2 linked regions of the Bombiscardovia apis genome follow. The protein of the gene in region 1 interacts with the protein of each later gene in a pairwise test. Links are inferred from orthologs where the notes say so. Each region holds a gene or a part of one and is shown on either strand. Other genes may lie near its edges.

Region 1 (12,285 bases):
TCAGAAGAAGCCCAGCCAAAGCAGACACGCCCCAGTACAACCCACCGCAACAACCAATAAAGCCCTCTCCTCTATAGTAAGGAAAACTTCAGCCACTTATCCCCTGCCATATTGGACGAGATAAGCATAAGCAGCTTTACATACCAACCGTCGGTATATATATCAAATATGTAAACACAAACGAGCACACGCACATGAAAGGTCATACAGCGATGACTTCAACACCCTCACAGCACCCGGCCGCCTCTATCTTTACCCCAGCTTTCGTATCACTGCTGCTCACAGAGATTCTCTCTTCCCTCGGTCAGGTAACGCTCACCTTTGCGCTCCCCCTCCACTTGCTCAATGCAACCGGTTCAGCATCGCTCTATGGAATAGTTGCCGCTCTCGCTCTCATTCCGTCGGTTATTCTCACACCAGTAGGCGGCGCAATTGCCGATCGCTTCGACAAGCGCAAGGCTATGGCCGCACTCGATGCCGCGAGCGCATGTGCGGCACTCTCTTACGCGCTCTTCTATTCAGCTAGCAGTATGACGCTCATAACGATAGTGACCATGATGCTGGCCTACGGTTTTCATGCTTTATATAGCCCTATCGTTCAAGCTACCGTGCCTTGCTTGGTCGACCCAAAGCGCACCAGCGGCGAAGGACTCAAGCGAGCAACGGCCCTCATCACTCAAGTAAACTCTTTGACCAACATGATCGGTCCGGTATTTGCTGGCATGCTCCTGGGCTTTGCGGGCTTGAAGGCGGTGGTATTGCTCTCCTGCGGCGCTTGTTTGATTTCGTCGCTGTGGATTTTCTGTTTCATCCATATTCCGCAGCTTTCAACGCATTCGCCAATGTCGAACCCATTCACCAGTTTCGCGGCCGATTTCGCCCAAGCTGGCAAGTTCCTGCTGTCTCAACGCTTGCTATTGGCCGCAAATATTGTTATCGCAGTTGCCAACCTCGTTTTCTGCGCCCTACTGAACGTATCGTTGCCTTATATAGTGACTCATCTGCTAGGACTGAGCAATCAAATGCAAGGCTTGACCGAAGGCGCTATCTCCACTGGCGGTTTGGCAGGTGCACTTCTCTTAAGTCTTAAGCCTAAATGGTTCACCTTATCTCACATTCCGCATTTGCTAGGCTTGAGCAGCTTGTGCCTTCTGCCAACAGCCCTTGCCTTATTCATGCATGCCCCGACCATAACTACTTACGCGGTACTTACCCTTGCTACTGCCGGCGCGATGGCTTGCGTACAGTGCATTTCCGTCACCATATTGGCTTATGAGCAAGGCTCGACCCCGCCTCAGCTAGTAGGGAAAGTCATAGGCGCTACAATGGCACTGGCTATGGCCGCTATGCCCTTGGGCCAGGCTGTATATGGGATGCTCATTGACCACTTACCCATGCCAGCAATTATGCTCGCCGCAGCAATTCTTATGGCTCTCACTACTTTGTATGCCCGACCTTTCATAGACACGCAAGACTGTCCAAAGTCCTAGGGCAATGACTACCGCCAGTAGTAACCTGTCTGTTAGGTAGCTGGACTACGGACACTCGTTCGAAAGCCAACACCACTTGAGTATCTCCATCAGATTCTATTCATCCTAATGCTTGGAGTGTTGAAAGACTCATGCACACTGGCCCTCGCGTAGTGATTCGCTGCTACGGCTTCAATATTTGCCACGCAGACGCGCATACGCCAATCCAGCGGGAGCAGTGTGCCCACAATCGTTCAATGAATTCCGAGACTCCCCGCCCGTTCATATCAAGAAGGCCATGCAGCGTAAGTATGCATGGCCTTCTCTTGTTCCTTAGTACCGATTTCCCGTCCAGAGGAGGCCCTGTGTACGCCACCTAGCTGCGCCAAAATTCCTAGCGGACCAATCCCTCAAATCATCACACCAGCGCACAGTACATAGAGAGTTCAGAGCATAAGAAGGCAAGCGTGAGTACTACACCACAGCAGGAAGTCAATCAGCATAAAAACCAGCAATCTGCAGATCAAGCAGCTTCATCTGCCCAGTCCGATTCTTCATCCACGAATAATCAAGCCACGGGTGCCGCGTCGATGAGCGCTCTACGCTCCATGGACGGCAAAATCTCGTTTTGGAAGGGCTTACCCTTTGGGCTCCAGCATGTGATGGCTATGTTTGTAGCCAATCTCGCCCCAATTTTCTTAGTAGCAGCGGCAGCTCACATGAGCCCAGAAGAGTCTGCCTTGGTAATCCAGAACGGCCTGCTCGTAGCCGGCTTGGGCACCTGTCTCCAGCTCTACCCCCTGTGGCGCGTAGGTGGCAAGCTCCCCATGGTCACAGGTATCTCTTTTACGTACGTGGCTGCCGCTGTGGCGATCGTGTCTCATCAAGGCTATGGAGTCGTCGTTGGAGCCGTTATCGCCGGTGGTTTTGTTGAGCTTATTTTGGGATTAACCGCAAACTGGTGGCGCCGTTTTGTGCCTCCTATCGTCTCGGCCATTGTCGTGACCTCTATCGGTTTCTCTCTGCTCTCTGTTGGCGCCCAATCATTTGGCGGTGGCGCTGGCGCTCAAGACTTTGGTTCTTGGCAAAATCTCACCCTCGCCTGCGTCTCACTCGTAGCATGCTTGGCCTTCCAACTGCTTACTCGCGGCACTGCCAAGCAGCTTTCAGTATTGTTTGGCCTCGTTGTTGGCTACCTGCTTGCCTTGGCTATGCACATGGTCGATTTTTCCAGCTTCCACAATCTACAAATCGTCTCGCTACCCCACGCTATGCCCTTCAAACCTGAGTTCGACGCTGGTGCCATCATTTCCTTCGCCCTGCTCTATGTAGTGTCCTCTGTCGAAGTAATTGGAGACACCACAGCACTGTGCCGCGTGGGCTTAGACCGCACGCCCACAGATCGCGAAATGAGCGGTGCTATTGCTGGAGACGGCGCAATCTCCATCATCTCGGGTCTGTTCGGATGCTTGCCATTGACTTCGTTTGCACAAAATATTGGCTTGGTAGCCATGACGAAGGTGGTCAATCGCAAGGTCATCTTTTCCGGCGGTCTCCTGCTCGTATTAGCCTCGTTCGTGCCTGGTATTGCCGCCATCTTTAATTCACTGCCCCAAGCGGTACTAGGCGGCTGCACCATCATGATGTTCGGCAATATCATCCTCTCTGGTTTCCAGATGATTGCGGAAGCAGGCTTCTCCCAGCGCAACATCACCATCGCAGCGCTCTCTCTCACCGTCGGCATTGGTTTCACTCAAGTACACGACATTTTTGCCAATTTCCCAGCCCTCTTCCAGTCCATCTTCGCAAGCAATTGCATAGCTATGTCCTTCGTGGTTGCCGTCATTGCTAACCTAGTGCTTCCGAGCGAAGAACATTTCCTAGCTTCCCAGTCGTAGCCGATATGTGACACACAACACTTTTCGATCCACAATATCAACGTTTGGCACGCCTCTCAGCTATACTTATCTATAGCTAGCTGGGGAAGCTATATGCATCTCGTGTGCATAGGACAGCTTTGTCTGAAAGGAAAAGAATGAATTACAAGAGTCAGAGGTCTGCCGCAAAGCACGCAGACGGCAGGAATTGGTCTGTGCGCTTTATCAAGCTAGGGCTCACTAGCGCGGTAGCCGGTGCTACTCTCATTGGTTGCGTCTCCCCCGCATTGGCCGCAGACGCTACTCCCAGCAGTGATCTGCAAGCACAGGTTGACACTGCCAGCAAGGTACTGGAAGCTGCCAAGGCTACCCTCAAGCAAAAGCAAGATGCCAGCACTAAGACTGCTGAGTATCAAGCTCAAGGAAGCGCAGGATATTTCAAATACGTAGGTGCAACCGGCGCATACTCCGTATTGACCGATAGCGCAGTCAATGGCAAGCTCGCAAGCTCCATCAAGCTCGGCCAAGCCGACGACGCAACTAGCATGGCTAACATGAAGGCCACACTCACCTACCTGCAAAAGTGCAATGAACTACGCAAGGCAGAAGGCAAGGGTGAGCTCAAGGTTTCCGACACCCTCATGGCCATGGCTCAGGCTGATACTGATTGGGCAGCCATCGGAACCAATTGGCCTAATGGCGAAGTTGATCACCCAAGGCAATTTGAGGTTGCAGAAAACCTGTCTTGGAGCTATCCCGATCCTTTCACCGGCTGGTATGACGAGGAGAAGGTTGACCTCCAAAATGGCGGCACTAACCATGGTCACTATGACAACATCGTCAATGGCAGCTATGACATCACCGGTTTCGCACAGCGCACCAACTCCCCCAACACCTACGGCGGCAATACTCACGGCCAGACCTTCTACTTCTCGTCTATGACCGAAGATGAACTGCCAACCGCAGCTGGCTTCAAACGTTCCAGCAACAAGACTCCTCAGGCCACGGTGAGCAACGCTCGCTTCATGCTTTCTACTAATGAGAATTCTTCTTCTGCACACACTTATTCTGCTATGGCAACTAAGGGTGTGTGGGCAGGCTCTCGTATCAAGCCTATCAGCGATTACTTCGCAGATGTTACGGCATACGAAACTTGGCTGACCAATCCTCAGGCCGACATTGCTACCGCTCAGCAGGCTGTCGATGCAGCTCAGAAGTCCTACAACGATCTCGCAGCTCAGGCCGGCATCATGCCTGGCACAGATGGCAAGGGTTCTGTAAACCCTGCCGATCCTAACGCAACGGCACCTGCTGAAGGCAACAGCTCTGCCGCAGCTCCTGTCGATCCTTCGACCGGTACCGGGCCTAGGGCTTCTGACCCTTCGACTCTTTCCAACAACACAGCTTCTCCTTCTGCCAGCACAGCTGATCCAGCTCGTAGACAGTTGGCTAAGACCGGAAGCAACGTCTTGGGTGTAGGAGCTTTGGCTTTGGGCTTGTTCTTAATCGCAGCCGGTGCTTTCACTCTGCGCCGTCAGGCACGTTAGGGCTTTTAGCCTCTTATAGCTAGAAAAGGGCCGGGGACTGTTCAACCAGTCCCCGGCCCTTTTCTTATATGCGCTTGCACCCTGTAAGTGCTACATAGTTTTTAGAGCTTTTCGATCGGAGCTACACGCAGCATGAGCCGTTTAACACCGTCTGAGCCAAAGTCCACAGTTAAGACAGAGTTATTGCCCTTGTCTTGCACGTCGATTACTGTGCCCAAACCATACTGATCGTGGGCGACCTTATCTCCATGATGGAAGTCTGCAATGTTAAGTTTGGATCCCGATGGCTGCGCAGCTACCACAGACCTTGTGGGTTGTGTACGCTTCGTCGTAACTCGGCCGCTCTTGCTTGATGACTTAGAGCCATAACTGCTGGAGTATCCACCTCGACTTGAAGACGAGCTGCCGTAGCGGCGCGAGCTTGACGATCCACCATAGGAAGAACCTGAAGCAGAACCTGAGCGTGAGCCGTACGACCCATAGGACGTCCCGTAAGATCGTGAGGAACTCGAAGAACTGGAACGCCCATAAGATTGAGAAGATCCGAAGGTAGATGAAGAACCGAATTCATCGTCTTCAAAGCTGCCGAATTCATCATCGCTTCCGCCTGAGCCCCAGCCGCTCTGCATGCGCTCAACGCTGGACTGGCGACGTTTCCAATCAATCAAATCCTCAGGAACGTCGTCTAAGAACTGGCTGGCTAGCATCTCATTAGCTTGGCCCCATTGAGCTCGCACAGTAGCACGAGTCAAATATAGGCGCTGCTTGGCACGAGTAATGCCCACATAGGCTAGACGACGCTCTTCTTCCAACTCACCCTCGTCTTCCAAGGATCGTGAATGAGGGAAGGTCCCCTGCTCCATACCCGTTAAGAAGACCACCGGATACTCCAAGCCCTTCGCGGTGTGAAGAGTCATCAAGGTAACCTTGCCGCTTTCTTCGTTAATGCCCGGCAGCTGGTCGGAATCGGCTACGAGGGCCGTAGTCTCCAAGAATCCAGCAAGAGTGGCATCAGGCGTTTTCTGCTCAAACTCAGCGGCTACCGACTGCAACTGAGAAAGATTCTCGACTCGGGATGCGTCTTGCGGGTCAGTGGACTTACGCAGTTCAGCCAGCATGCCAGAGGCATCGAGTACCTCAGCCACTATTTCGGATGGCTTATTGTCATGTTCAGACACGAAATTCGTCAGCTCATGCATGAGAGTACGGAAACTCTCCAGCTTCTTAGCCGTAAGTGTTGGAATACCATCAATCTGCTCGTAATGCTCAATCCCACTCCAGAAGCTAGCATTGTGAGCATCAGAGTACATGCTGATAAGCGCCTCAGCCCGAGCTCCTAAACCACGCTTGGGCACATTGAGAATACGGCGCAGGTTAACGTCATCATCGGGGTTGGCAATAGCATGCAAATACGCCAGAGCATCTTTGACTTCGCGACGCTCGTAGAATTTAGTGCCACCTACCAACTGGTAGGGCAAGCCAGCGTTAATGAGGGCTTCCTCTAAGGCTCGTGATTGCGCATTGGCACGATACATAATAGCCATATCCGAATAGAGGATGCTTTCTTCGGCCCGTAGACGAGCAATCTCGGTACCAATCCAAGCGGCTTCTTGCTGAGCATTATCGGCAGCATAACCCACAATGGGCTCACCCTTGCCTAGCGCTGTCCAGAGCTTTTTAGGGGTGCGCGAAGTGTTCTTCGAGATGACCGCGTTGGCTGCGTCCAAAATGGTTTGCGTAGAACGATAGTTCTGCTCGAGCATGATGGTTTTCGCGCCCGGAAAGTCCTTCTCGAAGTCGCGAATGTTGCTAATATCTGCACCGCGGAAGGCGTAGATTGACTGGTCGGAATCACCCACAACGGTAATCCAAGCCTGACCTTCCCTACCAGCTGCTACAGGCCTGTCTGCTTGAGCCTCCTCTTGGGCTTTAGCTCGCTCTTCGGCACTGTCAGCTCCGGCCAGCTCGCGCAAGAGCACGTATTGTGCGTGGTTGGTGTCCTGATACTCGTCGACCAGAATATAGCGGAACTTATGGTGGTAGTACTGGGCTACCAAGGGAGATTGCCGCAAAAGCTCTACGGTACGCACGATTAAGTCATCGAAATCTACCGCGTTCGCCTGTCCCAAGCGGTACTCATACTCAGCGTAAAAGACCGAATAGAGCTCTTCTTCATTGCCAAAGCGTGAGCTAATTTGCTGCCCTCTCTGCCCTGGCTTGTAATCGGGCGCAAAGGTCTTGAGTTGTTCCTGCCAACCTTGCAGGTTATTTTTGTAGTCCGAGATGTGCGAGAGGATGCTACGCGGAGTATAACGCTTCAAATCGACGTTAAGATCTTTGCCAATGAGTTTGATTAAACGCTCAGAATCGCCCGAGTCATAGATGGAGAACCCCGACTTGAGGCCGATTTCCTTGCCATCACGGCGTAGAATGCGCACACATGCCGAGTGGAAGGTTGAAACCCACATCCGCTCTGCAACGGGGCCGATGAGCTGCCCTAGACGCTCCCTCATTTCAGCAGCGGCCTTATTAGTAAAAGTAATGGCGAGCACCTGGCTGGGCCAAGCTCCAAACTGGCTCAGAATCCACGCTATACGGCGGGTAAGCACACGAGTCTTACCTGAACCTGCACCTGCGCCAATAAGGAGGGCAGGGCCTCGATATTGCACCGCCTGAGACTGCTGGGGATTGAGACCAGCCAGAAGGTCGTCCGCACTGCGTTGGATCATGTCTGCTTCTTCAAACACTTCGAGCCCCTCAATACGCGCTTAATGGTGTCAGCAAAGTGGTAGCTTGTAAAAGCTGCCGGGCTTTCATTTGTAGCACATACGAAGGTCATATTGCCACACCCTCGGCAAAGAAAAGCCCCGGAAGAGGATGAACCCTTCCGGGGCGAAACAATAAACAAGAACTACTTGTTCATTTGTTCCTTAGCTTTGTTCTTAGCGTCGGTCGCACTTTGCTCGACCTTGGCTTTGCCAACATTTGCATCTGCCTTAGCCTTGTCGGTCGCATCAGACATCTTGTCTTTGGCGTTCTCAGCAGCGTCAGACATTTTGTCCTTAACATTCTCGGCAGCGTCGGAAATCTTCTCCCCGGCCGACTTCATGGCATCCTTGGCGTTATCTAATACACTCATCTGGTCCTCCTTATAGTCGTTACATGTCGTTGGGCATGTGACCAATTGAGACACTTCTATAGTAACGCTCAAAACCCAAAAATGCGGGAGAAAAACTATTGTCTCCTACGCGCGTAATCGGGAATAATTCCATCCTTTCCAGGGTTTGCCGTTGAAGTCAAAGAGCAAGGCTATGCTTAAGCCCATCACGATTGGTAGTTAGCTCTTTGAGTGATCTATCAACTTAGTGCAGCTCCTATTGGTCACAATCAGAAGGACTTCCATGAAGGAATTAGAGGATCGCATCCGTCGAGACGGCACTGTTAAGCCCGGCAATGTGCTTAAGGTTGACGCCTTCTTGAACCACCAGTGCGACGTAGACCTCTTTGACCAGATGGGTACTGAATGGGCCCGTTTATTCGCTGATCGTCATATTGATAAGATTCTCACGATCGAAGCTTCTGGAATAGGTATTGCCTGCATGGCGGCGCGCCACTTCGGCAATGTGCCCGTCGTGTTCGCCAAGAAAACGCAGTCCATCAATCTAGACGGCGACCAGTATGTTGCTAGTATTTACTCTTTCACCAAGCAGCGTGAATACCCTGTTATCGTTGCTAAGCGATTCCTCCACGAGGGCGAGCATGTGCTACTGATTGACGACTTCTTGGCAAATGGTAACGCCTTGCATGGTCTTATCGACATCTGCCACCATGCCGGTGTCGTTATTGAAGGCATTGGTATCGCTATAGAAAAGGGGTTCCAAGAGGGCGGCAAGAAGCTACGCGAAGAAGGATATGATATTCAGTCTCTCGCCATCGTAGACAGCATGGATGCGGAAGCTGGAACTATCGAGTTCACCTCAGCTCAGTAAGTGCACTACCCTAGCTGTTATATAAAGAGGCTGTTTGGTACCGTTGGATATCAAACAGCCTCTTGTCATATCCGTCTTGATCTGAAGTTCACTCAGATCAAGACAGCTGGTTGTCACGAATAGTTAAGCACGTAATACTGAGGCTTGTGGAATTTGAACTTAGTACAAATATAATCACTCACGTAGCCCAAGACTATCGGCAAAATCACGAATAATACTGAAATTAGGATAATGTTGCCTACACTAAAGCTACCGTAGCCTTCCAAAGCAGCTAGGGGTCCAACCAAGCCGATGCAGCCGAAACCGGCAGTCGAAGGCGTGGCTTGTACATGGAAAACTGCTCCCAATCCGCCCATAATGGCTGCATTAATCAAAATCGGTAAGAGCAGCTTGGGGCGAGTGAAGAGATTAGCCATCTGCACCTTAGGAGAGCCCAAGAAATGTGCTAGACAGGTGCCCAAAGAGTTGACTTTGCGCCCGTAAATAGCCAGTGCAAAACCAGCGGCCGCGATACCAAGATTGGCCGACCCCGCACCGATTCCAGTCAAAGAAATGGCCGCAGCAATACCAACAGAAGAAATAGGGCTCACAATGATGAAAGCGAAGATAGCGCCCATGAGCGTGCCCATGAGTATGGGCTGAATAGTTGTCATGGAGTGAATACCGATACCGATATAACGGGTGATGGCAGAGACCGGGGTGTATGTCAGCAGACCCACACCTCCTGCAATGAGCACAACCAAAGTTGGTATCAGGAGGATGGTGTATGCCTTCAAGAGGTCACCTAAGAGCAGGATTACAACGTATCCCACGGCAATAGTCACCGCTAAGTTGATCACATCTCCCGGACCTGCCACGCTAATGCCCTTAGGGGTCATGTGGTAATTACCGGCGCCAATTGCTGCCGCTAATGCTAGCGAAGTGGTCTGAATGGGTGTAAATTTGGCCATCATACCCACGCATACAGCACTCACGGCAGGCAAAAGGGTTTGCGCTATTGCGGTCATAGTCAAAATGATCTGAATCTGCGGCACAGCTGGTACTAAGTATTTCAGCAAGCTGTTGAGCAGGGCTCCGGGAATTAAAGCCACGATAATGCCAATAGACAAGCCGTTTAGCATATTCATAGTGGCTTCGTAGAGCTTGGCTTTCAGCCCAACAGCTACTACCGGCTGTTGGACTGCAGTGTGCGGTATGGGTGTACTCGTAGATTCAGTGCTGCTCATATATTGTTCTTTCGCTCGGCCCGCCATAAGCGGACAGCCTCTATACCAATTCAGGGATTCAGTAGCCGGTTGCGGTACAGAAAGCCCCCACAATCTGAAAACTGTGGGGGCGAGAAGTTGAGTATGTCTCCGCGGGGCCGCACAGCCAGATGTTCGTCTAATCTGTGCAACCGTTGACGCTCAGTTCATTGCTGCTTCAGATTAGACCTGAGCAGCAAGACGTGTAACCGCCTGAAACTGTGCGTAAACCACATTGCCACGAAAACCTCCTTCTCGAAAATAGCTTGAGCCTTATAGTATGCCATCGGCAAGCAGCGTCAACATTTACGTCCACATAGTGAGAAACGGCCAAACCGACCCCATAAACAAGAATGAACCAAGATGTTCCATCTTAATTACCTGTGCGTTGTTAACACTGAAGAATAGGGACTCCTCTCCCCTACCCAGTTATCAATGCGTTGCCATGTATGACTGAATGCGGCGGGCTGCCTCTTGCAAGTCCTCCATCGAAGCGGCATACGATATACGGAAGTAACCTTCCCCGCCCTGCGCAAAGCTGGCACCAGGAATAATAGCAACCTTGGCTTCCTGAGCCAGTGAATAAGCGAATTTCCAGGAATCGCTCATGCGCTCAGGTAGTTTTACGAACAGGTAGAAGGCCCCCTGTGGATTGGTAACTTCTAAACCAGCTTCCCTCAGGGCTCCCAGCATGAAATCGCGGCGTGTGCGGTAGGCTTCCTTCATTGGGGCAGCGTCGTTTTGCCCCTGACTCAAAGCTTCTAGCGCCGCATATTGGGCCGCAGTAGTCGAGCAGGTGATAGTGAACTCGCTGACCTTGGCCACTTCGTTGATAATCTCAGCTGGCCCTGCCGCTATGCCAATGCGCCAACCGGTCATAGCGTGAGATTTGGAGACACCGTTTAAGACTACGGTCTGCTCGGGCAAGACCTGCCCCATAGAAACGTGTCTGCCCTCGTAAGTGAGTTCTGAATAAATTTCGTCAGAGAGCACGAACAGCCCATACTTGCGAGCTACATGTGCCAAAGCTTCCAGCTGCGAGCGCGAATACGTTACGCCAGTTGGGTTGGCAGGAAAGTTCAGCACCAGCACTTTCGCGCTGTCTCGATGCTCGCGCACTACTGCTTCGAGCCGTTCAGCAGTGAGTACAAAACCGTCGTTTGAGGTGTCGATAAAGACGGTATTTCCGCCTGCCATGCGCGAAATGGGAATGTATAGGGGGAAGATAGGCGTAGGTATAAAAACGGTATCGCCAGGGTTGAGCATGGCGTTCAAGCTGGAATAAATGCCACCCGTCGCGCCTGCGGTAACTAAAATCTCAGTGTCTGGCTGGTAAACAGTGCCATATTTGGATGCCAAAAAGACACTGGCGGCTTCCCGTAGAGCTGGCAGACCACGGCTGGGCAGGTAGTGGGACTGATCAGCCTCAATAGCGCGAATAGCAGTCTGCTTCACATGCTCAGGAGTGGCGAAGTCCGGCTCGCCGAGGGTGAGCTTGATAATGCCATCAATCTCGCTTACGTCTGCGTTAAAGGTGCGGATATCGCTAGGCTTTTGCTCCCGAACTCGCTCATTCATCCGTACTGCCATATCCATACCAGTCTTCTCCCAACAGATGTATAGCTCAAGGCCACGAACTAAGAAACCCCTCAGTTCCTTCATCATACGCTAAGCGCAGACCGCCTTAGCAAGCCTATACTAGGGCTTACTAGGCGTGCGGAGCGCGGAACAGAGGAGTTTGTATGAATGCCAGGGTCGTACTCATTACTGGGGCTACCAGCGGAATCGGCTACCAAGCTGCTGCTATCCTAGCCCGCCACGGATTGCGCGTCTATGGAGCTGGTCGACATATAGACCAGCTCAAACCACTGACAGGATTGGGTGTTCAGCCTGTGCCACTTGACCTCAGTAATGATGATTCAATTCAGAAAGCAGTTGAAGCTGTGCTGTCCCGTGAAAGTCGTATTGACATTCTCATCAACAATGCTGGCTACGGATCCTACGGTCCGGTAGAAGAGGTAGCCATTAGCGAGGTACGCCAACAGTTTGAGGTCAATCTGCTGGGGTTAGCCCGCTTAACTCAGCTGGTCTTGCCCACTATGAGAGCACAGGGGCATGGGCGAATTATTAACACGTCTTCGATGGCTGGTCGGATGGTT
Region 2 (16,571 bases), 370 kb from region 1 along the record:
CTACACACGCAACTGGCAGGTTACGAAAGTGTTTCTTTTCGTAACCTGCCAGTCGTATAAGCGCTTAAATGCGTCTTGCAGCTCAGAATGACTGTTTACTTACCTCGCAAAGCTCGGCGAGACATGTGAGCCTTGGTGGGGTCAATACCCTTGGGCATGTTTAGAGCATTCTGCCGCATTTGCAAGGTATTCAAACGGCCCTTGAGCTGGTCCAGCTCTGTAGGGGTGAGCTTGACCTTCTTACGAATTACCGTCTTTTGCAACTTCTCCAGTGGTACTTGGTTGTCTCCGTGACCCACGCTGATTTTGTAGAGAGGAATAGCAGAGCCGCGAGTAATGCGGTTAATCTCTTCTTCTTGGCGAACCATTGCCTTCATCACGCGCCCATAATCGCCTTCGCCAATCAAGAAAATCCCCGAGCGACCAGTTCCGCGCCAAATGGCGTCCTTGGTCTTTGGGTCAATCCAAACCGGTTCTTGGGGGAAGGTGAATCCAGCCTTGGAAATATTAGACAAGACTGCGGCACTAGCTCCTGGCCGTCCGTCCATCTTTCGGTAACCTACCGAGTCTGAGCGCCGAGTCAGGGTCATCATAGCCAGCAAAACGCCCACCATAATGCCCAAAACGACAATCATAATCCAAGAGAGCCAGCCGAACTTAAAGACGAATCCGCACACGATGGCTACGATGATGGGCACGAAGAAGGCACCAGCAATCAGCCAGGGCAGCATCTTGTCTTCTGAGTAAGTGAAGGAAAAAATCTGCTTGAGCTGTGAGAGTGTGCTCGACTTTTTCTTCTTCTTAACCTTCTTGCTTTCTTCAGCCATGCCTATCCTTTACCGTATTGGCGTTGTATCCAGTTGACTAGTTTAGCGCATATGCAGCGGGCGACCATCTGCTTTGAGCAGGGCCTCTCCCAAGCTTTCGCTAAAAGTGGGGTGGGGGTGAATGAGTCTGGCCGCCTGACTCACGGGTATACGGTTGCCCACAATTTGCTCAGCCTCAGCTATGAGTTCAGCGGCTTCGGGTGCTACTAAGTGCACGCCCACTACTATGCGTTCGCCTGGTTTGCTGTGCTCGCAAGCGGTAACCACGCTCAATGAACCGCCACTGCCGCTCATACGCATACGAGCGTTGGCTAGCATGGGGTAAGGGGTTTCTTCTACTTGAGTCAAGTCTTCTTGGGCTTGGGCCTGCTGACGGGTGTATCCCACGCAAGCGGCCTGCGGGGTAGAGAAAACCACCTGTGGTATGGTTTCTTCCTTGACAGGAGAGGGTTTGAGCCCAGCTATGCTTTCGGCGATGACCATGCCCTGTTCGAAGGCGCGATGGGCAAAGTGGTAGCCGGGTGTGATGTCTCCCAAGGCCCAAATGTCCTTGACACTAGTGCGGCCCCAAGGGTCGGTCACTAGCAGGTTGTGGTCGTCGGTGTCGATTCCAACTTGTTTAAACCAATCACTATCAGTATTGGGGGTGCGGCCTATAGCAACGAGCACTTTGTCGGCGCTGATAGATTCGCTGGTCTGCCCGGTTTCATCATCGAGAGAGCTATACGACACGCTGAGCTTGCCCTGACTTCCCTCTACCTTAGTGCACTGCGAACCGGTAATGACTCGAATGCCTTGTTTTTTTAGCTCTCGGGTCAGGGTAACTCCGGTCCTGCGATCCCAACCAGAGAGCACCCTATCCTTGCGGATAATGAGCGTTACTTGACTGCCAGCTGCCTGCCAGATGGAAGCGAACTCTACGGCCACAGCCCCGGCTCCAATAATGACGGGGTGCTGGGGGAACCTTTCCAAGGTGAGCGCTCGGTCGGAGTCGATAATGTCGTCTGAAAATGCCAGATTGGGCAAGGCCATAGAGCGGGCACCGGTGGCGATGACGATATTGCGGGCGTGCAGTTTGCGACTGCTGCCATCGCTGCCAGTCACTTCCACTAGGCCATCTTGGGCGATGCGGCCTTCGCCATGAATAAGTCTGACTTTGCGCTGCTGCAAGAGGTCAGATAAACCGCCGGTCATAGCGTCGACACTTGCCTGGCGGAAGGCTCCTAGCTTGGCGAAGTCAATTCCGTCGAAGCTGCTTTGAATTCCTAATTCGCGAGCGTGGGCCGAGGCTGTGATGGTCGAAGTTGCAGTCATGAGGGCTTTAGTGGGAATGCAGCCGCGGTTGAGGCATGTGCCGCCCACTACTGAATCACGTTCGACAAGAGCTACGCGTGCGCCCAGCTGAGCCGAGCGTAAGGCTGTGGAATAGCCGCCGGGGCCAGAACCAATAATGACCAAGTCGAAGCTATCTGCCTCAACTTGGTCATTAAAAGAATGCTTACCTGCTTGCTGCTCCGTCTTGCTCGTATCCATACCTTCTATAGTAGAGACAAGGCCGGGCAAAAGCGAGAGTTTATTCAGGCCAATGGCCTCGTTTGGGGTATTTGGGCTTAGGAATACGCCAACGGCGCATCTGCCAAGCACGCATCCAAGCGTAGGAAGCCGAACGGGAACCGCGAGCTACAGCGCGCTCGCCGTACTTCTCGATAAGTTTCTTCTTGAGCTTGAACCACATGAAGGCTAAATCAATCACTACGGCAATGGCGTAAGCGTAAATAAAAATCGTAGCTGCGAGATACAGAGGCTGTGAGAAGAAAGCTGCAATCAAAGTAAAGACGAAGAACACCAAGATTACTGGCATGGTGAGCTCAGAGATGCCGAAGCGGGCATCAACGTAGTCACGAATGTAAATACGCCAAGGTAAGCGCTCAGCCTTGGGCATGTTCGTAATGTCGCCGGTGCGCATAGCTTCATATTGCGCGTCTTCCTTAGCACGCATACGCTCTTTTGCGGCCTTACGACTAGCTTTGCGATCCTTAGGAACCAAAGGGCGCAAGTTCTTTTCTTCGGCCTGCTTACGTTTGGGAGTTGGACGTCCCTTACCCTCGCCGTTGCTCTCTTGGCTTGGAGTAGTGGCGCTGGCTTGGGTGTCTGATTCGTCAGAATTCTTGCCCTTAAATAGCTTCCATGTCATGCGAACAGATTACGGTGACACCTAGACGCACGCGGGCGCAAAGGGCCACGCAAGGCGGTCTTGATAAGGAGGCAAACATGGCAGAGGTAACCGCTCAAAGTATCCGTTCGCGGGTCCAGCACGACTGGGATCGTGTAGTTGCATTGTTGAGCCAAAAAGTGGCTCTACATTCCGTTTCTGCCGAGGGTATCACCGGCGATCACATGAAGCGTTCGGCCCAATTTGTGGCCGATGAGCTGAAAAAGGTGGGCGTTGATGCTCGCGTAGTTCAGTCCAGCAATCCTGACGGTACGCCGGGTGCTTACGAGGTAGTTGGTACCAAGATGGTAGATCCATCTGCGCCCACCGTTTTGCTTTATGCGCACCACGATGTGCAACCCGCTCCCAACAACGGACAGTGGGAGAGCGACCCCTTCACCGCGACGCAAAAGGACGGACGTCTTTACGGGCGCGGTGTAGCAGACGATGGCGGCGGTATTGCTATTCATTCGGGCGCTTTGGCTGCCTTGGGCGAAGATCTCAACGTTAACATTAAGGTCTTTATCGAGGGTGAAGAAGAGATGGGGTCACCTTCGTTTATTCCCTTCATTGAAGCCCACCGCGAAGAGTTCGCCTCCGACGTTATTATCGTGGCCGATTCGGGCAATTGGGCCTGGGATGTGCCCAGCCTCACCACTTCTCTGCGCGGCAATCTCGATGTTGATGTGAGTGTAAAGGTCTTGGAACACCCGGTGCATTCTGGCCAATTTGGCGGCCCGATTCTAGATGCTAATACGCTCGCTGCAATGTTGATTGCTTCCATGTACGACGAGCAGGGTGATTTGGCTGTGCCCGGCGTCAAGGCCGACAAGCCCATCGGCGGTTTGCAACGGGATTTGGAAGAGACTCAGGTGCGCGCTGATGCTGGAATCGTTGACTCTTACCGTTTAGCTGGTACCGGTTCCTTGGCTGAGCGCATGTGGACCAAGCCTTCCGCTTCCATCATTGGTTTTGACGCTCACCCGGTAGAGGGCTCCTTCAATGTGATTGCCGATACCTCGCGCTTCCGTATCTCCTTGCGTACGGCCCCCACGCAAGAGCCCGGTGAAGCCCAGCAAGCTCTCATTGACTTCTTGGTTTCCCATGCTCCCTTCGGCGCTCAGGTGAGCGTTGAGCCCATTGATACGGGCATGGGTTGGGCTATGGATGCCAGTTCTGATGCCGTACAAGACGCTGAGGCTGCGATGGAAGAGGCTTTCGGTGTGGCTCCAGTCAACAAGGGTGAAGGCGGCTCAATCCCCTTCATTCCCGAACTTAAGCGCATCTTCCCAGATGCTCAAGTGCTCGTGACTGGCCCCGAGGATCCTCAGACCAACGCTCACAGCCCCAACGAGTCGATTTCTTTGAAAGGCTTGGAACACAATATTGTGACTGAAGCTCTTCTGCTCGATAAGTTGGCGCAATCTAAGTAATACAAGTGGCTACTGCCGCGAGGGTGAGTTAAGACTAGGGCTTCACCTAGGATGGAAATTGACACGGGGGCTGCGTGCTTCAAGGTGAAACTTGGGGCGCGCGGCTGAGATGAGGCCAAGCCTCAACCGGACGAACGTATACCGGGTAATGCCGGCGCACGGATGTTAACTTCCCGTGCCTTATTGCAAGTGTGCAGCTGGATGGTCCAGCGCGCGATGACGAAAGGCACAATAATGGCGCAACAGTATGCTCCAAATAGTCAATCAACTCCCAAGCAAAGTAGCATTCGGCCCCATAGATTCCGCTGGCGAGTAGCAGATATTGCTGTCGCTTCAGTTATCGGAGTGGCCTCAGCTCTTATATACTGGCTCATTGCCCTAGTTTCTGCAGCTCCTTGGCCAATTTTAGAGGCCATAATCCCGGGTTTGGGTGGACTCTTTAATGGTTTTTGGCTCTTCGCGGGCCCTCTGGCTCTGGTTATCGTGCGTAAGCCCGGCGCTGGTGTATACGCAGAAGTGGTTGCGGCCGTTTTAGAATCTCTCTGGGGCAGCCAGTGGGTGCCAGTCGAGACTTTCCTGATTGGTCTCTTACAAGGCGCGATGGCCGAAGCGGCCTTCCTTATATACGCTTATCGCAAGTGGAATCTTGGAACTACCGTGCTTTCCGGTGTGCTCTCTGGCATCGGCTGCTGGCTCTACAGCTTTTTCACTCATCTACAGGCCATCAATCTTGTAGGTCCGTACGGTGTTTTCTATGTGATTGCAACGATTATTTCTGGTGCTGTTATAGCCGGTGCCTTGGTCTGGTATCTCTATCTTGCAATTGCAAAAACTGGAGCCTTAGACCACTTTGAATCGGGCCGTATAGCCCGTGCTGCTGCTGGCGCAAAGGTAGTGTGAAGCCGGTGAATCAAGCATCTTCTTTGGGGCAGCCTGCTTCCTTAGATTTTCAAGGCTGGGGCTACCAGCATGCTTCACGAGATTACTACGCAGTCCATGATTTGGATCTGAGCATACCTGCTGGCCAGCGGGTCTTGCTTTTAGGAGCTTCTGGTATTGGTAAATCGACCCTCTTGCAGGGAGCAGCTGGCTTACTGGGGGCGAGTGAGGGCGAATCTGCTTCAGCGAGTGAAGGGTTCGACGGCGGCTCTGCTTCCAGCGTGGAAGATGCAGACGGCGGGCTGACTCAGGGGCGCATTCTGGTCGGTGGGCAGCCAGTTGACCAGTCGCTGGGACAAGTGGGATTAGTTCTACAAGATCCAGATGCTCAAGCCATCTTCCAAAGGGTTGGCGATAACGTTGCTTTTGGGCCCGAAAATATGGACCTGCCCCGTGAGCTGATTTGGCAGCGGGTGGAGGAAAGTATGGCAGCTGTAGGTTTGAGTGACCTGCAGCTGCATAGGTCGGTTACGCATTTGAGCGGTGGTCAGATGCAAAGACTGGCCCTAGCTGGTGCCTTAGCGATGCGACCGGGCGTGCTTTTACTCGACGAACCTACGGCCAATCTTGACCCTAGGGGAGTGGAGCAAATCGTGGGCGCTGTCAAAGACGTGCTTGATGAGCAGGGCTCAACGCTGGTGCTCGTCGAGCACAGGGCTCAGCCTTGGATTGACTTGATTGAGCGCGTTGTAGTCCTCGGCTTAGGTGATGAGCAGCCCAACGGTTTGCGCAAGACGCTTGTCGTAGCTGATGGCACTCCCGAACAAGTCTTTACTCATTCCCAGATTGATTTCGCGGCTTTAGGTATTTGGGTACCTGACCGCTACTCTGGCAGCAGTAAGCAAGTTGAGCCTATCAAGCTCGAACCCGAGCCCAACTATTCAGCTGCTTGTGGCTATGGGCCTGCGGTGCTTTCGGCTCGTAATGTTGCTATCGGACGAGCAGGGAAGGCCATTGCCCAGGGCGTTAACCTTGATTTTCACGCCGGGCAAATTACCGCTCTGGTGGGAGACAACGGTGCTGGTAAGTCAACGCTCTCTCTCACACTCGCCGGTCTCTTAGAGCCACTGGCAGGGCAGGTGGAAGCTTCTGAGGCTTTGCGTGGCAGCGGCTCTGGGGCTGCGCAGTCGAGCAACCCCTTCGAGTGGAATTCCAAGATTTTAGCCAGTCGCATCTCCTATGTGTTCCAAAATCCTGAGCACCAGTTCGCGCGCGGCTCTGTATTGGAAGAGGTCATGCTTGCCCCCTTGCGAACGGGAATGGAGGAAGTGCAGGCCGAGGAACGTGCTCGGGCCCTACTCAAGCGATTCAACCTGCTTCAATATGCTCAGGCTAATCCCTATACGCTTTCTGGCGGTGAAAAGCGACGACTAACTGTGGCCTCGGCCTTAGCAGCAGCGCCCAAAGTACTCATCCTAGACGAGCCCACTTTCGGTCAGGACCGGCTGACTTGGACCAGCATGGCACAGCTGATAGCCGGACTGCGTGGCGATGGTATTTGCGTGATTGTGGTTACTCATGACCGTCAGTTGGTTCATGTCCTAGGGGCGCGTGTGGTAGAACTCACGCCGCAAGGTTCCTCTGGCAGCTGGGATATGCCAAGGCAGGCACCGGGAAACACTGAACAACCGCTTGCAGATTCTTCTACAAGCGCTGAGTCTCATATACCAGTTCAAGCCATGAACCTGCGAGTGGAAGAACAGCGGCAAGCCAGTCGCTCGGCTTATCTCGCCTCAATCAATCCCTCATATCGGTTGATTGGTGCTTTCGTTTTGGCCCTGCCCCTCTTCTTTAGTTTGGATTGGCTTTCGGCATTAACAGCGCTCGGCATCGAAGTGGTGTTGCTGATGGCAGCAGGCTTTTCTCCTTGGCGGATTGTGCGCTCTACTTGGCCGCTGTTCCTTGGAGCTCCGGGCTCTGCCATTGCGGTCTTGCTCTATGGCAAATCGGGTGGCGCGGTGCTCTGGCAGTGGGGGCTGATGCATGTGACTGAGCGCTCAGCTGTGCTTGCAGGAGCCACAGCCTTGCGTATTCTCGCCATTGGTATTCCCGCTATCATCATGATGCTCGGTATCGATGCTACGGATTTAGCAGATTCCTTCAGCCAGGTGCTCCACCTACCAGATCGCTTCGTCTACGGCGGTTTAGCAGGTATGCGCCTGTTCTCAGTTCTGCAAGATGACTGGTCAGCACTCACTGCCTCCCGGCGCTCGCGAGGTTTGGGGGATGAGAGCAAGGTCAAAGCCTTCTTACCACAGGCATTTGCTCTACTGGTGCTCTCTATCCGGCGCTCAACCATGCTGGCCGAAGCTATGGAAGCCCGCGGCTTTGGTGGGCTAAGTCCACGATCGCACGCCCGTGTTTCGCAGGTGAGAGCCCGAGATTACTGCTTCCTTGCCATCTGCCTAGCCGTTCCCCTAGTGGCCTTGAGCGTTGCCTGGTGGTCTGGTACTTTTTCCTTCTTTGGCAATTAGGGCATAACTCAGGAGCCCCTCCTACTGAAAAAAGACAGAAAAGCCGCTCGATGCTTTGCGATATGCATCGAGCGGCTTTCTTGCATAAGCGCTGTAGCCAAGCAAAAACTTGATTACAACGACAAAGAAGTGCTTACTTTACCAAAATGGTGTTCAGGTTGCGTACCTCGTCGAAGCGCTTGGAAGCATCTTCCCAGTTGACGATGTTCCACCAGGCCTTCACGTAGTCGGCGCGCACGTTCTGGTAATCCAGATAGTAGGCGTGCTCCCAAAGATCGAGCATAACCAGCGGGAAGATAGTGACAGGCAGGTTGCCCTGGTGATCGTACATTTGCAAGGTTACCAGGCGCTCGCCCAAGGCATCCCAAGCGAGTACGGCCCAGCCGGAGCCCTGAATGCCTGCGCACATGGATTCGAAGTAGGTCTGGAAGCCTTGGAAACTGCCGAACTGCTCTTCAATAGCGGCCTTGAGTTCGCCTGTGGGCTCTTCGTCTTGAGCCGGAGCCATGTTCTTCCAGAAGATGGTGTGGTTCTTGTGACCGGCCAAGTTGAAGGCCAGGTTCTTTTCGAGCATATTGGACTGGGCCACGTTGCCGGACTCAGCTGCATCGTGAATTTGCTCCAGGGCCTGGTTGGCTCCGTTCACGTAAGCCTGATGGTGCTTATCGTGGTGGAGTTCCATAATCTTACCGGAGATAAATGGCTCGAGAGCCGAATAATCATAGGGCAGGTCAGGCAAAGTATAAACAGGCATGACGCCTCCTTCTTGTATGAAATGCCGCCGTGTGAGCGCCTTCGCTCGGCGCGCAAGGGCACAGCATGTCTGCGTTACGCAAGTCGACTTGGCTTGTACTTTAAGCCTAGTCCTTGCCCAGCCCCCTGCCAAGGCGAAGGGGCCGCTTCTTTTCGTGAGATATCACACACTCACCGCTTGCTCCATCTGCTTGTTCGTTGAGCGCTGGCCTTGTGTAAGTAAGGTTGTGCCGGTCAGTTTCCCTCTGCGTTTTGCTTGGCTTGGCTGCTCACTAGAGTGGAAGCTATGCCTGAATACCGTGAAATTATAGACAATCCTCGCTCTGAGCGTATTCGCCGAATTGCTGAACTCAGTGAGCGCCGTCGCCGCCAACGCTACGGGCGTTTTATGATTGAAGGACCGCAGTGTGTGCGCGAAGCCGTAGCCTGCCAGCCTCAGTGCCTGCTCGACATTTACGTGGAGGTCGAGCCGGATGCGGGAATGAAACCTGTTTCGACCGCAGCAGCCCAGATTCGCAACTCTGCTCTTAAAGCAGCGCCCCGGGCCTACATTCACTACGTCAGCTCCCGCACTATGCAAGCCATCAGCAAGGATGCACAGGGGATTGTTGCCGTAGGTAGGTTAGAAGATTTGCAAGTGCAGGCCAATAGTTTGTTGTTGCCGCAGGATCAGACTGGACAGGCAGAATCTGTGCAGGTTGCAGCCCTGTGGCAGGTTCGCGACCCGGGCAATGAGGGTACGATTATCCGCACGGCCGATGCTGCAGGTTTGCAAGCCTTACTTTTGGTAGATGACTGCGTTGACCCCTTTAGCCCCAAAGTCCTGCGGGCTACTGCCGGTTCTATCTTCCATATCCCAGTTGTTCAGGTCTCCACCGATGAGTTCTTCACTTGGGTGCAGACTAGGCAGCTTCCGGTAGTAGCTGCAGATGTGTATGGCACCAGTGACCGCGTTCCGGTGAGTTTGCCTGATATGTTGGCCCAAAGTAAAGAAGCAGCATCTGGGCTAGCCCTGCTCTTTGGCAACGAAGCTCGCGGGCTGCCTACTGCTCTGTTGGAACGCAGCGACAGCATCGTTTCCATTCCCATATACGGCAAGGCTGAATCGCTCAACTTAGCGATGTCGGCAGCGGTCCTCCTATATTCCCTGGCTATGTCGAGTCGTCTTGGGAGAATGTGAAGACAGCGAAAAGACTGGTAGATAGCAGTTTTTGCGGGTTCGCGCTCGCGTAGAAAGGGCTCAAATTGGCAGATGCGCAATTCGATCCAGCGGCAGTCACCGACGAGGTCGCCGAGGGTATTGAGAAAATTCGCAACGCTTCCACTCTGGAGGAGTTGAAGGCCCTGAAGGCGCAATTTGCGGGTGCCGAATCTGCAATGGGCCAAGCCAGTCGCGCCATTGGCTCGCTGCCTCCCGAAGCTAAAAAGGGTGCTGGCCAGCTTATGGGCAAGCTCAAGGCTGATTTCGGCCGAGCATATGGCCTCAAAGAGAACGTGCTGCAAGCTCAAGCCGAACAGAGCAAGTTGGCAGCCGAGCAGGTCGACATGACTCTGCCCATTGAGCGTCGCCCGCTCGGCGCTCGACACCCCCTGGCTAAGCTGATGGAAGACGTTGAGGATTTCTTTGTCTCAATGGGTTGGCAGATTTCATCTGGGCCTGAAGTTGAAAGTGAATGGTATAACTTCGACGCGCTCAATCTTAGCCCGGACCACCCTGCTCGACAGATGCAGGACACCTTCTACGTTAAGGGCAATCAAACCAAGGATGCTGCCGGTTTTGTGGGGTCCAATTTGGTGATGCGAACGCAGACTTCGACAGATCAGGTGCGCGGTCTCATAAATCGTGGTGTGCCACTCTATATTGCCAGTCCAGGACGCGTTTTTCGTACCGATGAGCTCGATGCTACACACACGCCTGTCTTCCACCAGTGTGAGGCAATTGCCGTAGATAAAGGTCTGACTATGGCCGACTTGAAGGGTGTACTCGATAAGTTGGCTGTCGCTATGTTTGGCGAAGGTGCTCGTACCCGTTTGCGTCCTTCTTACTTCCCTTTCACTGAGCCTTCTGCTGAAATGGACTTGTGGTTCCCTGATAAGAAGGGTGGCCCCGGCTGGATCGAGTGGGGCGGCTGCGGTATGGTCAATCCCAACGTGCTGCGGGCTGCAGATATTGATCCGGAAATATACTCCGGCTTTGCTTTTGGTGTGGGCATGGAGCGTACCTTGCTCTTGCGCCACGATATTAACGATATGCACGACCTGGTAGAGGGCGACGTGCGCTTCAGCGACCAGTTTGTGATGGGGGAGTGATCAGCGATGCCGATGGTAGACATTGATTGGCTCAAGGAGCACGTTCAGGTACCAGCTGAGTTGTCATACGAGCAGCTGGCTCAAGATTTGGTTCAGGTTGGTCTGGAAGAGGAAGAGATTCACCGCTCCTCAGTTACCGGCCCTATCGTGGTGGGCTACGTAGTTGACGCTACGCCAGAACCGCAGAAGAATGGCAAGGTCATTAACTGGTGCCATGTTGACGTGGGTGAGCAATACAATGCCGTAGACGATGAGGGCCATAAGGTTCCTCGTGGTATCGTCTGCGGAGCTCCCAACATGGCGGCCGGCGAAAAAGTGGTTGTCACTTTGCCTGGCGCTGTTCTGCCCGGAGATTTCAAGATTGAACCGCGCAAGACTTACGGACATATCTCAGATGGTATGTGTGCTTCTGAGCGTGAGCTAGGCCTCGGTTCTGACCACAACGGCATTATCCTCCTTCGCCAGTATGGGTTCACCCCAAAAGAATATGAAGCGTTGAAGCCCGGCGACGATGCGATGGAATTGTTGCATCTCGACAATCCTCTCTTGGAAATTAACATCACTCCAGACCGTGGATATGCCCTGTCCTATCGCGGTGTGGCCCGTGAATTCCATCATTCGACTGGTGCTAGCTACCAAGACCCAGTCGAAAGCCTCAACGCTAAGATTGACGCTAAGGTTGACGCGAGCCAAGCTCCCGTGCAGGTTGAGATTGACGACCGTAATCCCATCTACGGCCAGGTGGGTTGCGACCGCTACTATCTGCGTGCAGTGCGAGGATACAATGCTGCTAGCGCTACCCCTAATTGGATGCGTCGCAGGCTTATCCGCGCCGGCATGCGCTCGCTTTCTCTGGCTGTTGACGTCACTAACTATGTCATGCTCGACTTGGGGCAGCCCTTACATGCCTACGATTTGGACAAGATTGAAGGCCCAATTGTGGTACGCCGAGCTCAAGAGGGTGAGCACCTGACTACCCTCGATGGCAAAGAGCGTGAGCTGAGTCCTGAGGACTTACTGATTACCGATTCGCCTGAGGGCAAGCGCGGCTCTCGTGTGCTTGGTATAGCGGGCGTGATGGGCGGTCTCTACGGCGAAGTTACCGACGAGACTACTAACATTTTGATTGAGGCTGCTCACTTCGACACCGTTTCCATTGCACGCTCGGCACGCAGGCACAAATTGCCCTCTGAGGCTTCTCGTCGCTTTGAACGCGGCGTTGACTACGCCATACAGCCGGCAGCTGCTCAAATGGCAGTCGATTTGCTAACTCAGTATGGCCAGGCTCAAGCCGATTCGGTGGCAATTGATATTGATAGCACCCAATCGCCGGCTGCAATCGATTTCCCTGTGAGCACTGTAAAGCGTTTAGTAGATCTCGATACTGACCGAGACACCATCGTTGCCCTGCTCGAAGATATCGGATGCAGTGTCGAGTCTGTTAGCGAAAACGAACTCAGGGTCACTCCACCGAGCTGGCGGCCGGACTTAGTTCAGCCCTGCGATTTGGTCGAAGAAGTTGCTCGATTGGTGGGCTATGACCAGATTCCGGTCAACGTTCCTTCTCCTCACGTAGCAGGAGCGGTTGGATTAACTCCTGAGCAGAGTCGTCAGCGTTGGGTAGCCGATACCTTAGCTGAATACGGTCTCACCGAGGTGTTGAACTACCCGTTCGTGGGTGACGCTGATTTTAAGGTCTTCGACTACGACATTGACGAGATTAAGCCAGTCAGTGTTGAGCTAGCGAATCCTATGGCTGCTGACAGGCCTTACTTGCGCCGGGAATTACTCTTACCCTTGGCCAATACCGCTCAGCGAAATATCCGCCGAGGCAATGAAAATGTCCGTATTTTTGAGCTCGGGTCAATTTTCAAGAACGATCCAAATGCTCCAGCGATTCCAGCTCTCCCTGGTGGCCAGCGGCCGACCGACGAGCAGCTTGCTCAACTAGATGCAGGCCTGCCCGAGCAGAAGCTCCATGTGGCTGCCTTACTTTCGGGATTGGCCGTTGAAGATGGCTGGCTGGGAGATAAACGCGCTATTGACTGGTCTGATGCTGTTGAGAGCGTACGACGTGTCTTGGATCGTCTAGGGGCAACTTATGAGTTTCAACAGCCTGAGCCAGCGGCAGTTCCAGTCCAATGGCATCCGGGCCGCATGGCTCAAATCTTTATGGGGGGTTCACCGGTAGGCGTGGTTGGAGAACTTCATCCTCACATCGTGGATACCCTCGGCCTGCCCGAGCATACGGCAGCCTTCGAGCTCGATCTTGATGCTGTCTTTGACCACATCGACTTTAAGCCCTTGCAGGCAAAGGCCATTTCGACCTTCCCGCCGGTAAAACAGGATCTAGCGTTCACTGTTCCTGACTCAGTGAGTGCTGCCCAATTGACCGCAGCCATTGAGCAGGCCTGTGGGCCCATGCTTGAGACTATCGAGCTCTTCGATGTCTTTACCGGAGATCAGATAGGTGAGGGTGCTAAGTCATTAGCCTTCGCCGTGACTTTCCGAGCACCAGACCGCACACTTACTTCAGAGGACAGCGAGCACCTTCGCCAGGCGATTGTTGAACAGACCGCCTCGCTGGGAGCGCAACTACGAGCCTGACGGTATAGACTGGCCTCAGCAAGACAAAAGGAGCTACTACGGATACTCAGCAGAACAGACCAGCTGGCGATTACAACGCCGCACAAGGCTCTACTGAGCCCCAGCAACCGGCGTACGGGCAGCAAACGCAGCCCGAATACGGCGCGCTTTCCAACCAGTATCCAGGTTGGAATCCTTATGTTTTTGGTCAGCCAGAGCCTGAAGCTGCCCAGCCTCAAGAGGGGCAGTCGGCTTCGGTTCAGCCCAATCAGCCGGGTCAGCCAATGGTAATCCCTACGGGCTCTCAGCAGGTAAATGGGCAGAATCAGGGACAGGGCTACCAGCCTTACGCTCAGCCTGGAAATATGCAGCAGCCTCCCTTTCAGCAGGCCAGTAATCCGGGAGCAGCCAACAGGGGCAAGCATATTATCAATGGCATTGACCTTGACGACCCTCAGCAGAATCCTGCCTATGGTCACTGGGATCCTTACGCTGTGCTCTCGCTCATTATGGCCATTTGTTTCCCAATACCGCTGATTTCAGCCTTTATGGGTGCTATTGCTATCCACCGTACCCGCACCTTCCACATGAAAGGTTTCGGCTTAGCAGTGGCAGCAGTTGTTATTAACCTGCTCTACAGCTTGATGATTCTATGGATGGCAATGTCTGGCATATCTGTTGATGACCTCTACCAGCAAATGATGCAGGTCATGCCCAATACGGGCGGCACTGGAGGCGACCAGATAAGCGCATAGCTGTCTGGTGTAGCCCGAGCTTTTTGTAACTAGTGTTACTGGGGGAACTTGCGCAGCTTGACCGTTTGCGCAAGGCTGTCGAAATACGCCCGTAGACTGGGGAGCAGTTTACGTTAAGGAGAAGCCTATGCGACCTACGAATAAAGCCGCCCGGCTCGATGCCGTACGTCAAATAGTAAGACAGGGGATAGTGACTTCTCAGGGAGAACTAGCCCGCCTGCTATCCCTACAAGATATTGTCGTGACTCAGGCTACGCTCAGTCGTGATCTCGATGAGCTTCACGCAGCCAAGATGCGCTACCCAGACGGGGCGATCGGTTATTGGATACCCGATTCCGGCGATCAGAGCTTACTTGAAGTGGCGTCTTTAGCTATGACCAACGCCGCCGACTCCAGCAAGACTGACCAGTATTTGTCTCGCGTGCTGACGGGCTTGATTACTTCAGTGAAGCAAGCAAAGAATCTCTTAGTTGTGCGCACACCTTCTGGGGCGGCACAATACGCAGCAAGCGCGCTCGATCGTCAGCCAATAGTCGGTGTATTAGGCACCATTGCTGGCGACGATACCGTACTCGTCATTACCAGCGACGACGAAGAAGCAGCGGAGCGGGCTCAGTGGCTGATTAATATCACCTCCGGTGAGTCTTCTGCCAAGGCCCAGCATAAGCAAGAAAACGGTGCTAAAGCCGCTGCGAAATAGCGGTTTTGTGTCTGCCGTACCTGCGAGAATGAAGCCGTCGTATTAGATATATATTTGAATTCGATAGGGAGTAACTATCTTATGGCTAAGGTCACTGATTTCAAGGAAGCGGGCTTCGATTCGCTCTTTGACGAGCTCAAGTGGCGAGGGCTCATCGCGCAGTGCACCGATGAAGCTGAGCTCAACAAAAAACTGAGCGATCAAGAAGTTACCTACTACTGCGGTTTTGACCCTACAGCGCCTTCCCTCCATGTGGGAAACTTGGTGCAGCTGCTCAACATGCGTCACTTGCAGGCAGCCGGGCATCATCCTATCGCTTTGGTTGGTGGCGCTACTGGTCTGATTGGAGACCCCCGTCAGTCTGGCGAGCGCACCCTCAACCCTAAGGAGACGGTGGCAGCTTGGGCGGACCAGCTTCAAGCGCAAATTGGTCGTTTCTTAGCTACTGAAGGCGCTAACCCAGTGCGCTTTGTGAGCAACTACGAGTGGACCGGCTCCATGAGTGTCATCGACTTTTTGCGAGATATTGGCAAGAACTTCCGCATGGGCACCATGCTCGCTAAAGACACTGTGTCTCGCAGGCTGAATTCAGAAGAAGGCATCTCCTTTACCGAGTTCAGTTATCAGGTTTTGCAAGGTAACGATTTCCTAGAATTGTTTGACCGCTACGACTGCCAGCTTCAGCTGGGCGGCAGCGATCAGTGGGGCAACCTTACCAGCGGTTTAGACCTTATTCGTAAGGTGCGTGGTAAGGCTGTTCAGGTCATGACCAGCCCGCTCATTACCGATGCACAGGGCAAGAAGTTCGGCAAGTCAGAGGGCAATGCTGTCTGGCTGAACCCCACAATGTTCTCGCCTTACCGCTTCTACCAGTTCTGGTTTAACCAGCCCGATGACCAAGTCGTCAAGCTCTTAAAGACCTTCACCTTCCTCACTAAGACTGAGATTGAGCGTTTGGAAGAGGAAGTGAATGCCAATCCTGGTGCCCGCGAGGCTCAGCGAGTTCTGGCCTGGGAAGTCACATCTTACGTTCACGGAGACAAGGCTGCCCAAGGTGCTGTAGACGCAGCAGGTGCGCTCTTTGGGCGCGGCCAGCTCTCTGATTTAGATGCCGATGCGCTTGAGGGTGCCCTCCAAGGTTTGAAGATTGACGACAGCGAGGGCAACAAGAGCTTCGCTGCAGCAAAGGTCGGCGATAGGTTAGTTGATGCCGCGGTAGGGGCTGGTTTGTTTAGCTCGATTTCCGAGGCCCGCAAGACTATCAAGTCGGGCGGTGTCTATCTCAACAATGAGCGCGTGAGTGACCAGGACCAACTCCTGCAAGAAGCTGATTTCTTGAGCGGCCGTTTTGCTTTGGTGAGGCGAGGCAAGAAAGCCCTAGGCGCCCTCGAAAAGCAGTAAATGCCCATCTTTTGTACGAAAACTAATAACAGCATAGCGTTGTAACAGAGGTCTTGCGCACGAAGTGTAAGGCCTGAAGATTTGAGGATATTGATATGGCAGACGAAGCTAGGAACAACCGCGGACATGAAGGCGGCAACCACCGCGGTTCAGGTTATGGACATTCGGGTGGATCTCATCG

What was found.
Region 2: the proteins of R8377_RS03365 (region 1) and lpdA interact in binary tests that used the Escherichia coli proteins (3 or more experiments, as listed by UniProt). The link is inferred for Bombiscardovia apis from one-to-one orthologs.

Annotation. Positions count from the first base shown.
Region 1 is NZ_AP026800.1:883,243-895,527, reverse strand. What follows is about bases 4,795-7,963. They hold R8377_RS03365 (UvrD-helicase domain-containing protein), read right to left. Parts: upstream 7,641-7,963; coding sequence 4,995-7,640; downstream 4,795-4,994. Other genes in these bases: R8377_RS03360 (hypothetical protein), read right to left, coding at 7,805-7,963; R8377_RS03370 (CAP domain-containing protein), read left to right, coding at 4,795-4,893. Also shown: R8377_RS03385 (TetR/AcrR family transcriptional regulator), read left to right, coding at 1-60; R8377_RS03380 (MFS transporter), read left to right, coding at 195-1,490; R8377_RS03375 (nucleobase:cation symporter-2 family protein), read left to right, coding at 2,060-3,367; more of R8377_RS03370, read left to right, coding at 3,505-4,794; more of R8377_RS03360, read right to left, coding at 7,964-8,032; R8377_RS03355 (xanthine phosphoribosyltransferase), read left to right, coding at 8,295-8,882; R8377_RS03350 (PTS sugar transporter subunit IIC), read right to left, coding at 8,996-10,108; R8377_RS03345 (aminotransferase class I/II-fold pyridoxal phosphate-dependent enzyme), read right to left, coding at 10,559-11,722; R8377_RS03340 (oxidoreductase), read left to right, coding at 11,869-12,285. UniProt on the Escherichia coli protein: A helicase with DNA-dependent ATPase activity. Unwinds DNA duplexes with 3'-5' polarity. Translocates on single-stranded DNA with 3'-5' polarity. Initiates unwinding more efficiently from a nicked substrate than double-stranded DNA.
Region 2 is NZ_AP026800.1:1,240,309-1,256,879, reverse strand. The notes cover bases 116-3,083. They hold lpdA (dihydrolipoyl dehydrogenase), read right to left. Parts: upstream 2,361-3,083; coding sequence 870-2,360; downstream 116-869. Other genes in these bases: R8377_RS04960 (DUF3043 domain-containing protein), read right to left, coding at 2,401-3,021; R8377_RS04970 (DUF4191 domain-containing protein), read right to left, coding at 116-827. Outside these bases: more of R8377_RS04970, read right to left, coding at 96-115; R8377_RS04955 (dipeptidase), read left to right, coding at 3,099-4,472; R8377_RS04950 (ECF transporter S component), read left to right, coding at 4,707-5,372; R8377_RS04945 (ATP-binding cassette domain-containing protein), read left to right, coding at 5,378-7,885; R8377_RS04940 (superoxide dismutase), read right to left, coding at 8,019-8,639; R8377_RS04935 (TrmH family RNA methyltransferase), read left to right, coding at 8,925-9,818; pheS (phenylalanine--tRNA ligase subunit alpha), read left to right, coding at 9,884-10,948; pheT (phenylalanine--tRNA ligase subunit beta), read left to right, coding at 10,961-13,555; R8377_RS04920 (hypothetical protein), read right to left, coding at 13,646-13,819; R8377_RS04915 (hypothetical protein), read left to right, coding at 13,819-14,289; R8377_RS04910 (arginine repressor), read left to right, coding at 14,417-14,989; tyrS (tyrosine--tRNA ligase), read left to right, coding at 15,071-16,390; R8377_RS04900 (helicase), read left to right, coding at 16,486-16,571. UniProt on the Escherichia coli protein: Lipoamide dehydrogenase is a component of the glycine cleavage system as well as of the alpha-ketoacid dehydrogenase complexes.